3 regions of the Photobacterium ganghwense genome follow, and region 2 is predicted to be linked to each of the others. Evidence: predicted binding sites of a transcription regulator. Region 2 holds the regulator's gene; each other region holds the start of a gene.
What was found. Region 2 encodes PurR, which represses purine synthesis genes. Its sites were predicted from a motif close to TNANGNAAACGTTTNCNTNA; they were not measured.
Positions count from the first base shown of each region.

Region 1: the regulator PurR is predicted to act here: its motif matches at 2,247-2,266, upstream of pckA (phosphoenolpyruvate carboxykinase (ATP)).
Region 3: the regulator PurR is predicted to act here: its motif matches at 1,938-1,957, upstream of FH974_RS04005 (formate--tetrahydrofolate ligase).

Region 1 covers NZ_CP071325.1:3,367,007-3,371,286, forward strand. The annotation lists gene gspC (type II secretion system protein GspC) at 1-415, opposite strand, end outside; gene hslR (ribosome-associated heat shock protein Hsp15) at 711-1,121, shown strand; gene hslO (Hsp33 family molecular chaperone HslO) at 1,217-2,095, shown strand; gene pckA (phosphoenolpyruvate carboxykinase (ATP)) at 2,415-4,046, shown strand; gene FH974_RS15285 (AsmA family protein) at 4,196-4,280, shown strand, end outside.
Region 2 covers NZ_CP071325.1:2,018,415-2,022,694, reverse strand. The annotation lists gene FH974_RS09280 (carboxymuconolactone decarboxylase family protein) at 1-255, opposite strand, end outside; gene FH974_RS09275 (hypothetical protein) at 394-798, opposite strand; gene FH974_RS09270 (TfoX/Sxy family DNA transformation protein) at 998-1,588, opposite strand; cyclic di-GMP riboswitch class I at 1,712-1,818, opposite strand; gene purR (HTH-type transcriptional repressor PurR) at 2,022-3,029, opposite strand; gene FH974_RS09260 (heme ABC transporter ATP-binding protein) at 3,555-4,280, opposite strand, start outside.
Region 3 covers NZ_CP071325.1:793,014-797,293, reverse strand. The annotation lists gene FH974_RS04015 (LysR substrate-binding domain-containing protein) at 1-54, opposite strand, end outside; gene focA (formate transporter FocA) at 262-1,746, shown strand; gene FH974_RS04005 (formate--tetrahydrofolate ligase) at 2,013-3,767, shown strand; gene FH974_RS04000 (energy-coupling factor ABC transporter permease) at 3,952-4,280, opposite strand, start outside.

The sequences.
Region 1 (4,280 bases), 1.3 Mb from region 2:
CCTCGCCGATACCATAGGTGTTCTGTTTCCCCTGATTGGTGATTACCGCCAGCGCGGTATGCGGGTTGGAGCTGGCCACCAGCCCCACCAGCGTCAGCCGCAGCTTGGTCTGCGGAGCATCCTTCTGCACCGGTTGCTTCGGCGCTACTACCGGCGCATCCGCCTGATAGCGCCCAAACAAGTTCATGGCCAGCACATCGGAAACATTGCCTTTTTCTTGTCCCGGCGACGCGGGGGAGACGGGCGTCGCTTGCCAGCGCACAGGCTGCGGTGCCGGCTGCACAGCGGCCCAGATCAGGCGACCCAGCACCCAGGCCAGAATCACGACCAAAAACCAGGTCAGGAAACGGGTCAGTGATGTTACGGAGAACCAGCGTTTAGACTGCAATGTCCCCATCCAATTTGCTGCTACCATGAAACGTCCATCGTCCTGCGGAAATAAAGTAAAGGCCAGTTACCGGGCCGGACTACACAGGATACCGTTAGAAGCTAAAAACGGCACCGTTAAATACTAAAATGATCACATAATACCAAAAGAGATCACGGAAAATTTATATCTACTATCAATACACTAGCCATTAAGTGTCATTTATTCCCCAGATTATCGTTGAAATCTGAGTACCTTATCACCATCTATTTACTCTCAACGCCTGCTGACGCCGTGTCGGCATTGTGGTACTTTTAGCGCCCTTTGGGGTAAGGAGCAGACAGTGGGCCAACATCAGTCCAATTCTGACAACCTACAGGTCCGTCTGGATAAATGGTTATGGGCGGCACGCTTTTACAAAACCCGTTCACTTGCCCGCAACATGGTTGACGGCGGCAAAGTGCAATACAACGGACAACGCTCCAAGCCCAGCAAGCTGGTCGAAGTCGGTGCCGAAATCCGGTTGCGTCAGGGCAATGAGGAAAAAACCGTCATTGTTGAGCAGCTATCGGATACACGCCGCGGTGCGCCAGAAGCACAAACCCTGTATCGGGAGACAGCCGACAGCATCAAGAAGCGTGAAGAACACACTCAGATGCGCAAGCTCCATGCCTTTGGCAGCCCGAGTCCGGACAAGCGTCCGGATAAAAAACAGCGACGCGATATAATTAAGTTTAAAAGTAATTCCAATTAATGGCATTAGGTCATCATAACGGCCGATAGTTTCGTTACGATGGCGAAAGTGATGCAAATGTTGGCGATTGACCTTCTGCTGGAGAAAACAAGCTAATGACAAAAGACAGTCTATACCGTTACCTGTTTGACGGTGTGTCCGTACGTGGTGAACTGGTTCAGCTGAGCGAAACTTATCAGCAAATCATTTCCAGCAAGGAATACCCGGCACCGGTGAAAACCCTGCTGGGCGAACTGCTGGTGACCACCAGCCTGCTGACCGCGACCCTGAAGTTTGAAGGCTCGATCACGGTGCAACTGCAAGGTGACGGCCCGGTAAAACTGGCAGTGATCAACGGCGACCACGACCAGAAACTGCGTGGCGTTGCACGTTGGGAAGGTAATGTACCGGAAAGCGGCAACATCCACGACCTGATGGGTAAAGGTCACCTGGTGATCACTATTACCCCAACAAAAGGCGAGCGCTACCAAGGCGTCGTTGGCCTGGAAGGCGACTCACTGGCAACCTGTCTGGAAGGGTACTTCGCAAACTCCGAACAGCTGCAAACCCGTATCTGGCTGCGCTCCGGCGAACTGAACGGTGAAGCGAAAGCGGCCGGTATGCTGCTGCAGATCCTGCCGGACGGTAAAGGCCATGAAGGGGACTTTGAGCACCTGGAGCAGCTGACAGAGACCGTCAAAGACGAAGAGCTGTTCGGCCTGGACGCGCAGGATGTGCTGTACCGCCTGTACCACCAGGAAGAAGTGAAGCTGTTCGAACCGCAGGACGTGAGCTTCCATTGTGGCTGCTCCCGTGAGCGCAGCGCATCAGCTATCGTTTCTATCGAGCGCAGCGAAATCGATCGCATCGTGGCAGAAGAGGGGAAAGTTTCCCTGCACTGTGACTACTGTGGCACAACGTATGACTTTGACAGCATTGATGTTGCTGCCCTGTTCGAACACGCCGCGAACGACACCAGTAAGCAGGTTCATTAATTATCCCCTCTTATTAAGCCTGAAACATTCTTACAAAAGCCGGATGACATCCGGCTTTTTTTCTACCTGAAGCACACTTTTCCCCGCCAGCTCGTAAGTCAATAACGCGCTAAATTACGCTTTTTTCAAGGAAAATATTAATTTTTAGGCCTAGCGCAAACGTTTTACATCAGGATAAAATAAAGGCCTACAATTACTCTAACTATTTTACTTAACCCTAACTTTTAAATGGTTAATTTTTGATAAACCTCCCTGAATTACCCCTTTAGGGTTGCTAGCATGGTCAACAGTTAAACAACATCTTACCCAAGGAGCACCTATGACCGTCATGAACGTCGATAAAAAGGTTGCAAAAAATATCGACCTATCTCAATACGGTATCAGCAATGTTACAGAGGTGGTTCGTAACCCAAGTTATGAACTGCTATTTGAAGAAGAGACCAAGCCGGGCCTGGAGGGATACGAAAAAGGTATCGTTACTGAGCTGGGTGCCGTCGCCGTTGATACCGGTATTTTTACAGGTCGTTCACCAAAAGATAAGTTCATCGTCCAAGATGACACCACCAAAGATACCCTATGGTGGGCTGACCAGGGCGCCAACGACAACAAAGCGATCTCTCAGGAAGTCTGGCAGGATCTGAAACACCTGGTAACGAATCAACTATCTGGCAAGCGCCTGTTTGTGGTTGATGGTTACTGTGGTGCGAACCCGGACACCCGCCTGTGCATTCGTGTGATCACTGAAGTGGCCTGGCAGGCACACTTTGTGAAAAACATGTTCATCCGTCCAAGTGAAGAAGAGCTGGAAAACTTCGAGCCTGATTTCGTGGTCATGAACGGTGCCAAATGCACCAACGATAAGTGGCAGGAGCAAGGTCTGAACTCTGAAAACTTCACCGTGTTCAACCTGACCGAGAAAATGCAGCTGATTGGCGGTACCTGGTACGGCGGCGAAATGAAGAAAGGTATGTTCGCAATGATGAACTACTTCCTGCCGCTGAAAGGCATTGCCTCAATGCACTGTTCCGCGAACTTGGGTAAAGACGGTGACGTAGCGGTGTTCTTCGGCCTGTCCGGTACCGGTAAAACAACCCTGTCTACCGATCCGAAACGTGCCCTGATCGGTGATGACGAGCACGGCTGGGATGACAACGGTGTATTCAACTTCGAAGGCGGTTGCTACGCGAAAACCATCAACCTGTCGAAAGAAGCAGAACCAGACATCTACAACGCGATCCGTCGCGATGCACTGCTAGAAAACGTAACGGTACGCAGCGACGGCTCTATCGACTTCGACGACAACTCGAAGACCGAAAATACCCGTGTGTCTTACCCTATCTACCACATTGAAAACATCGTTAAGCCGGTCTCTAAAGGCGGTCACGCTAACAAAGTGATCTTCCTGTCTGCTGACGCATTCGGTGTGCTGCCTCCGGTGTCTAAACTGACGCCAGAGCAAACCAAATACCACTTCCTGTCAGGCTTCACTGCGAAACTGGCCGGTACTGAGCGCGGCATCACTGAGCCGACGCCAACCTTCTCAGCATGTTTCGGTAACGCGTTCCTGACGCTACACCCAACACAATACGCCGAAGTACTGGTTAAACGTATGGAAGCGGCAGGCGCTGAAGCCTACTTGGTCAACACCGGCTGGAACGGCACTGGCAAACGTATCTCAATTCAGGATACCCGCGGCATTATTGACGCAATTCTGGACGGCTCTATCGAGCATGCCGAAACGAAGCACGTGCCGATCTTCAACCTGGAAGTACCGACGTCTCTGCCTGGCGTTGACCCAAGCATTCTGGACCCACGTGACACCTATGTGGATCCACTGCAGTGGGAAAGCAAAGCCAAAGATCTGGCAGAGCGCTTCATCAATAACTTCGAGAAGTACACGGATACTGCCGAAGGTTCGACGCTGGTTGCTGCAGGTCCTCAGCTGGACTAATCCGCAACGCGCCACAACCAATGCCAAGCCCCTCACACGAGGGGCTTTTTCGTTGCCCGCTCGCCATTTCCGGCTGCCATACTTGCAGCACAGGGCAATTTGCGCCCTAATATTAACCTGCCCACTCTTTAACTGCCTCAGGAGCCCACATGCGCCTCATCGGGAAACTCGTTGCTACTTTGCTCGTCCTCATCCTGCTGGGCTCGACGGTCTTCCTGACCATGATGCATACCC
Region 2 (4,280 bases):
CATGCCGTTGGCATCGACACAGAAGGCACAATCATTGAGTTGGGAGACCCGGACACACACCAGCGAGCGAATCACAGGGGAGAGGGGAGAAGAACGGCGATCCAGATAACCAAAAAAGCCGGCGACCAGCCAGAATAAAGGCGGACGTCTACCCCACAGTAAAGCAGGATTCAGCACTTTGCCGAAGTGCCGCTGTTGGAGCCAGAGCAGGGGTCTGATCAGAACGGAGTAACGCTTTTTAGCCGGAATACGCACAGGAACCTCTTTATCGTCGGTGTGTCGTGTAACTGTCTGAGTCCAATATAAAGATCATGGATCATTTTATCGGTAAATATCAGACAAAGACCTGATAAAGAGGTAAAAAATTTCAGTCGCTAATCAAAATAGTAGAAATCAGGATTGATCGATGGAAATTCGTACAGGAATGGATTGCGGCTGGTTAGCCACCTGATTGCGACTGCTTGGTGCATCGGTGATCAGAATATAGCCACAAGCGATAATCGGGGCGACAGACAACAACATGGTTTTACCAATATGGTAATTACGATACCAATACTTTCTAGCGCGGATTTTTAGGAGTAGTCCCCAGACGAATAAAGTGACGTTTAACACGGTAATCGACAGTAACACATCATGCATAGCCACCGGTGAAGCCACTTGTTGGCTGACCAATAAATAGACAACCACAGGCGGAAGCAGGCTAATAAGAACCACCGCTCGCATCAGGCGTGGCCATTTGCCAAACTTATCCTTGAACATCTGTTCATTTTGTCCTGGGAAAGGTTGGGAATAGTTCATATAACCTCCGGTGTTTTACATCCGGCTAATTCTACAATTGCCCTCATTGAATAAAAGTGTGTTGCCGAATTAATAAGCAGCTTTGTGAGTTAATTCAATGTTTGACAGGGAATGACATTATTCTGTCATTGCAGAGCCAAAAATATGTTGGGAATAAAAAAGAGATCCGAAGATCTCTTTTATATGTGTCAGGTTGCGATTAACTTAATTTCGCAAGAAGTTCTGAGCGCCGCTCTTTCGGGATAACAGACCAGTGCTTGCCACTGATTGCTCCTTCCAAAGCCCACAGTAAGTCGATACTTACTTCGCCTTCATGAGTGCTCTGTAGCGCTTTATACGCATTCAGGGCACCGGCTTCATACAGCTCATCCACTGTGGTTATTCCGGCTTTTTTCAACATCCTCTCATTCGCCAGGCGAAGATTGGGTAAATCTTTGATTCGATTGGGAGAGGTGTTATTTTTTATTTCTTTATCTGCTTTAGCGGCAGATAAAGACAATTTCGCCTGAGCCAGAATTTTATCAGTATCGTCCCACCACTCTTCAGGAATGGCATAATGTTTGGTTACAACAGGAAAGCCACGTTTCTTATATACATAAGGTTTCATTCCTGCGGATTTATATTCCTTTTCATTGTCGGCATTCGCCCGTAAATGCAGTTTGTCATTTACCACGAGTGCAAACATTGTTTCGCCAGAAAATATGCCAAAGCCGCCAAACATTGAGCGTGATTTGACGTTATCGAAATTATTAAAAAGGCGTAATGAATCTTTGAGTACTGGTTTGTCCATGCGTCTTCTCGGTGAATTGTTACTAGGTCACCTAACAACGAGCGAGGATTCAAGAATAGCAGAGTTGTAAAACGAACTGTCAGGGAAAAGTGAAATTATTTCCTGATGTTATCTGCTATATCCATCGGCAACCCCGCTACCATAAGTTGACTGCTTTAAAAATAAAACTGCCTACTCTTAGGCCGGAAGCTTTGCGTCCCTACCTTTCGATAGGTTTGCCTTGTTCGTGACACCTAAAGCATATCTCAGAAGATTATTTTGAACTTGCTCCCAACTTTTAAAGTGTGATATTGCTCCCAGTAATATCTCACAATTTTTATAGTGATATACTTCTAATGTTGTGAATTTATTACTGTTTAAGTCAAAAGTGGTACAAAAAAACCGGAGATAAAAATCTCCGGTTTGTCATACATTTGTCATCAAGTTATGCATATTAGCTGTTCAGGTTACGCACTGATTTGCGAACGACCAGTTCTGGTATCATTTCAAAAACCTGATGCTCGTGTTCTTTGTTCTTCACGCGATCCATCAGAATCTCAACCGCACTCTTACCCAAACGGCGTTTAGGCTGGTGGATAGTGGTCAGTGGCGGTGAAAAATACGGTGCCAAGTCGATGTTATCGTAGCCAATGATCGACATATCGTCAGGTACACGGATACCGGCTTGCTCAAATGTACTGATCATGCCCATCGCCATGATGTCATTGAAGCAGAAAATCGCGGTTGGACGCTTTTCCATTGCCATAAATGTGTTGGCCGCTTTTACCGCAGATTCACATTCGAAGTCACCTTCCAGAATCCAGTCTTCATTGATGTCTAGTCCGGCTTCTGTCATTGCCTTGCGGAAACCTTTCAGGCGTTCGCGACAGGCCGCTTTTTCTGCGTGGCCAGTCAGACAGCCAATTTCCTTGTGGCCGTGCTCAATAAAGAATTTGGTTGCCACGTAGCCGCCAAGTTCAGCATTGTCCTGAATTTTATCGGTGTGCGGGCTTTCCGGACCCCAGTCCATGATCACCATCGGCAGATCTTTCTGGCGCTCCAGCAGTTCCAATAGTTGCTCGTCAAGATCCGAACACATCACCAGCAGGCCATCTACACGTTTTTCGGCCAGCATACGCAGGTAATCTCTTTGCTTTTCCAGGTTACCTTCGGTGTTACACAGAATCAGCGTATAGCCTTCACCGTAGCAATATTCTTCAACGCCGTGGACAACTTCAGCGAAAAACGGGTTGGTCGATTTGGTTACCAGCATGCCGATGGTACGGGTTGTATTGCACTTCAGGCTTCGTGCTACGGCACTTGGTGCGTAGTTCAGCTCTTCAACCGCCGCGAGAACTTTCTTCTGTGTTGCTTCAGCCACGAAGCGTGTTTTGTTGATCACGTGTGAAACGGTGGTGGTTGAAACACCAGCCATACGTGCAACATCTTTAATCGTTGCCATAGTTATTCTTCTAGTGAATGGGTCCGCAGACCTTTAAATTGAATGCATTACCTAAGAGGACAGTGATGAGTTGCGATGTCAGGGATGCCATTCACTATTCTGTTAGGTGGAATTACCAGAAACGCCAAAAGGCCGCATCTCGAACGGGCGGCTTCATCTCTGATAACAAAAAATCGTACCCGCGCTAATAAAACGCGTTGCATGGATCATTTGCATTGTTTAATCGCTTGCGATCACATTTTACTGAGTGTGGCCAATAGTGCAATGTTTCTGGCCAAAGTCATGGATATTTATTGACAGTTATCAATATTTTGCTTGTAACAAGGCTCTGCGCTGCAATTTATTGTTACGGTAATAACTTGATTTGAAACAAATTTAATATCCTGCAATAAATCAGTTTGCATGGAATAAAAATACCGGTTGTGCTTGCTGCGCGACAACCGGTACTAATTTCGCTCAATCAACGATGTTTCCGCTCTTATAAAACCGTGGTCTTTTCACTTGAAGCGGCGTTATCACTCTGCTTCACGAGGTTTGATTGATAGTAATAGCGGCTCTGTTTTCTGCCTTTTTTCGGTTTGCGTTTTCACCTGCCGGTAACACGACAGGGTAGCCGTCGACCGGGTGGTGGCTGATGCATACCGGCCAGCCATATACGGTTTCAATGAGCGATTCGCTTAACGCATGCTGCGGGCTACCATCTGCCTGGATTTTGCCGTTGTTCATGATAACTAACCGGTCAGCGTACTGAGCAGCAAGGTTCAGATCATGGATGACGACGATGACCGCCGCGCCGGCCCGAGCCATGTCTCTGGCGACGCGTAACGTGTTGTGCTGATGCGCCAGATCTAACGCTGAGGTCGGTTCATCAAGCATCAGAACGCACTGTTCGCCCGCCTGACTTAATTGTGTCAGCACGCGGGCAAAATGAACCCGCTGTTTTTCTCCGCCGGATAAGGTCGGGTACAGACGTGAAGACAGGGCAGTCACGTCTACCTGCGCCATTTTTTCACTGGCAATTTTTCGGGTACGGGCCTGCGAGATATTGAGAGGCAAAGCCCCCAGAGCCACCACTTCTTCAGCCGTGAAGGCAAATGTCAGACTGCTGTGCTGCGGCAGGATGCCGAGATGCTGAGCCAGCTGATGGGGTGGCCAGTTTTGTCGGTTGCGGCCGAAATAGCAGATTTCCCCTGACACGCTCCGTTCACCACACAGAACTTTCAGCAGGGTACTTTTCCCTGCGCCGTTGGG
Region 3 (4,280 bases), 1.2 Mb from region 2:
GCGGGTATTGGCCACCTCTTCAAATACGGCCAGCTGTTTCAGTGAGTAGCGCATTCCATCCTCTTCGCAAATCTGCCTGTATACACCCTCTAGAATATCAACATTAGTGATAAGGGTTAAAGAAATTATCAATTTTACTCAAGTATTACGCGCGACCTATCCTGCCTGCAGTCTACATTCACAACCAGGAGGAAATGTGACGTTATCAACTCTGCATCACGCAGTCACTGTGCGTCCACGACGCCACGGAGGAGGTGCAATATGGCAATAGCATCCTCATCCAACAACACCAACTTCAATCCGAAAGAGATGATGAAGCAAGCGGAGGCTTATGCCGTCGGCAAAGCATCCAAGCCGACGCACACCACCGTTGCTCTGGCGGTAACCGCTGGTGTCTTCATCGGATTGGCTTTCGTGTTTTACATCACGGTCACGACCGGAAACCAGGCAATTAACTGGGGCATCAACCGTCTGTTCGGCGGACTGGCATTCAGCCTCGGCCTGATTCTGGTGGTTATCTGCGGCGGCGAGCTGTTTACCAGTACCGTGCTTTCTTCTATCGCCCGCGCCAACCGTCACATCAGCACCCACAAAATGCTGAGTACCTGGGGGAAGGTGTACTTCGGCAACTTCATCGGTGCCATGTTGTTACTGCTGCTGGTCACCATGGGTAGCCTGTATCAGCTCGACGGCGGCCAATGGGGACTCAATGCCCTGAATATCGCTCAGCACAAGTTGCACCATCAGCCAGCGGAGGCATTCGCACTGGGGGTACTATGTAACCTGCTGGTATGCCTGGCAGTCTGGATGACATTCTGCTCCAACAACATGATGACCAAAATGGCCATGCTGGTTCTGCCGGTAGCCATGTTCGTCAGCACCGGGTTTGAGCACAGCGTCGCCAATATGTTCATGGTTCCGCTTGGGATCACCATTCAGCAGCTGGCACCGGCTTCGTTCTGGACCAACCTGGGCGTTGCTCCCGAGCACTACGCCGATCTCACTGTTTACAACTTTATCTTTGCCAATCTTATCCCGGTCACCTTGGGGAATATCGTCGGCGGAGGAGTACTGGTCGGGCTCAGCTACTGGGCGATTTACCACTCTCCGCAACCGGCGCTGGCTTCCGCCACTCTGATTCGTCCGGATTTTTCAGCCCACAACAACTTACAAATGGACTCTGATATGCTCAACGATAACTTACTGGTCAAAGACCACATGCACCCTGCCCCTCTCACTCTGGCACCAGGAATGCCGGTGGCTACCGCGCTGGATTTACTGCTGCGTGAAGACCTGTCCGGTGCACCGGTATTAACCAGCGACGAACGTCTGGTGGGGTTCTTCTCCCTGCATGATGCGCTGGTTGACCTGTGGTGCAATGACTACATGCCGGATCAGGAAAGCAAAGTGCAGGATCTGATGCGCCATGAAATCCAGACCGTCAGCCCGGACAACTCCATTCTGGAAATCGCGGAATACATGAGTATCGACAAAAATATCCTGTACCCGGTTTCCAGCAGCGGTATTGCGACCCAACTGACCAGCCTGTCACTCAATGAGCGGGCACGGACCATGAATGTCAGCCGTCCGCATATCTACCCGGTTGTAGAGGACGACCAGCTGGTTGGCCTGATCACCCGTAAGGAAATTGTCCAGGCGCTGCGTCCGGTATACGGTCAGCTTCGTGCAGTGACGGATCACAGTGACGCTTCCGAAGAAGTCTCCGCACAAGTCGAAACTGCCTGAGTATCAATCTCTTACTCACAGGCCAGCTCTCAGCTGGCCTGTTTTTTGTTTGTCGCCTTTGCTGCCATTTCCCTTCCAACCTCCCCCGTCGCCCTGGTTTTGGCAAGGTACTGAAATTTGCCGCACATCAAAATCACCGCACTTACACCGTAAAAAAGATACATAGGCATGATATTATTGTGGTATAACCCGCACGCAAACGATTGCCTTTCTATAAATGATAGAATCGACAACATTCCCAACTTCCAGCGAGGTGATGGCTGACCATGAAAAATGATATTGAGATCTGCCGCGAAACCCCACTTTCCCCTATCGATGATGTGGCCCGACGTGCCGGACTGCATCCGGAAGACTTAACTCCACAAGGCACCCTGAAAGCCAAGGTGAAGCCCTCCGTACTCAACCGACTGGCAAATCAGCCGGAAGGGAAATTGGTTCTGGTCACCGCAATCACCCCCACGCCGCTGGGAGAAGGCAAAACTGTCACCACCATCGGACTGGCGCAAGGACTGGCCAAACGGCACAAAAAAGTGATGGCCTGTATTCGTCAGCCATCCATGGGGCCGGTGTTTGGAGTCAAAGGCGGAGCCGCCGGGGGCGGTTACAGCCAAGTTGCCCCGATGGAAAAACTCAATCTGCACCTGACCGGTGATATTCACGCAGTTACCGCCGCGCACAATCTGGCCGCGGCGGCGCTGGATGCCCGCCTGTACCATGAAAGCCGTCATGGCTATGACGGGTTTACCGAGAAAACCAGCCTGCGCGCCCTGCGCATCGACGTCCAGCGCATAGTCTGGAAGCGGGTCATGGATCATAACGATCGCGCCCTGCGCATGGTCACTGTGGGCAAGAATGAACCGGGAAAAACCATTAACGGCATTGAGCGCGAAGACGGCTTTGATATTTCAGCCGCTTCTGAGCTGATGGCCATTCTGGCTCTGTCCCGCGATCTGGCGGACATGCGCCAGCGTATTGGCCGGATCGTGTTGGCATATGACATTGACGGTCAGCCCATCACCGCGGATGATCTGCAGGTGGCCGGTGCCATGGCGGTGACATTATGCGAAGCCATTGAGCCGACCCTGATGCAGACTCTTGAAGGTGTCCCGACGCTGATCCATGCCGGGCCATTTGCCAACATTGCCCACGGCAACTCCTCCATTCTGGCCGACCGCATTGCTCTCAAGCTGACCGAGTTTACCGTTACTGAAGGGGGCTTCGGCTCTGATATGGGGTTTGAGAAAGCCTGCAATATCAAAGCACAGCAAGCCGGTCGTGGTCCCGATTGTGCGGTCGTGGTTGCCACATTGCGCGGCCTGAAAGCTAACTCTGGCCTGTACGATCTGCGCCCGGGGCAAGCACTGCCGGACGCCATTTTCGCACCGGATGAAAATGCGTTAACCGCCGGTTTTGCCAACCTGCAATGGCACATCAATAACGCCGCCAAGTACGGCGTGCCGGTAGTTGTGGCAATTAACCGCTTCCCGCAGGATACCGACTCCGAACTGGAGCAGCTCAAAGCCATGGTCGCAAACACTTCGTTTTCAACCCATGTCGAGGTTGCAGTGAGCGAAGCCTTTGGCAAAGGCGGTGACGGTGCCGCTGAACTGGCGGATGCCGTGATTCGGGCATGTGCGCATCCAGCGCAATTTCGCCCGTTGTACCACCTCGGCCAGCCGCTGGAAGAGAAGCTCATGGCTGTGGCAGAAGTCGGTTACGGTGCCAGCGGCATTGAGCTGTCGCCACTGGCGCAAAACCAGCTCGCCGCCTTTAAGGCTCAGGGGCACGATAACCTGGCGGTGTGCATGGCAAAAACGCCGCTGTCGATCAGTCACGATCCAAGCCTGAAAGGTGCGCCCAGTCATTTTGTCCTCCCGGTGCGAGAGCTGAAACTGTGCGCCGGAGCTGGCTTCGTGTATGCCTTGTGCGGGAATGTCATGACCATGCCGGGGCTGCCGGAAAAGCCTGCCTACATGGCACTGGATATTGATGAAAACGGCCATATCATCGGCCTGAGCTGAACCGTCTCACTCGCCTGCAGTGCGACTGCCATAGATAGTGATAGAGGCAGAGGTAAAAACGCGGTATTCCTAGCCGCATTCCCTTAACCTCTATCCAGGATCAAGTCTCACACCCGCAAACACTGGTGTGAGACTTGTAGAGTACTTTCCATTGACCGTAGCTGCGCTGGCGACGCACGCTCAGTCAGCGGCGATCCAGGTAATCACTGTCATGGAAAGTTCGCACCCATTCCGGCCGGTAAACCACCAGCAGTGTAATTGCCATCCCGTTAATCAGGGCTTCAGGGAACAACAGCAACGGCATCAGAACCAGATAATTCTCCACTATGTATGACCAGCTGAAGATACTGCTGAGGGCAATCCAGCCACTGGTCAGCACCATATGGGCAATCATAGTCAGAGCCGCATTGATGAACGCGCCGACAAAGATATAGACAAACAGATGATGGGCCAGATACCGGTAAGTCAGGGCAAACAGACCATAACTGACCAGCACCGGCAAAGTCACTCCGG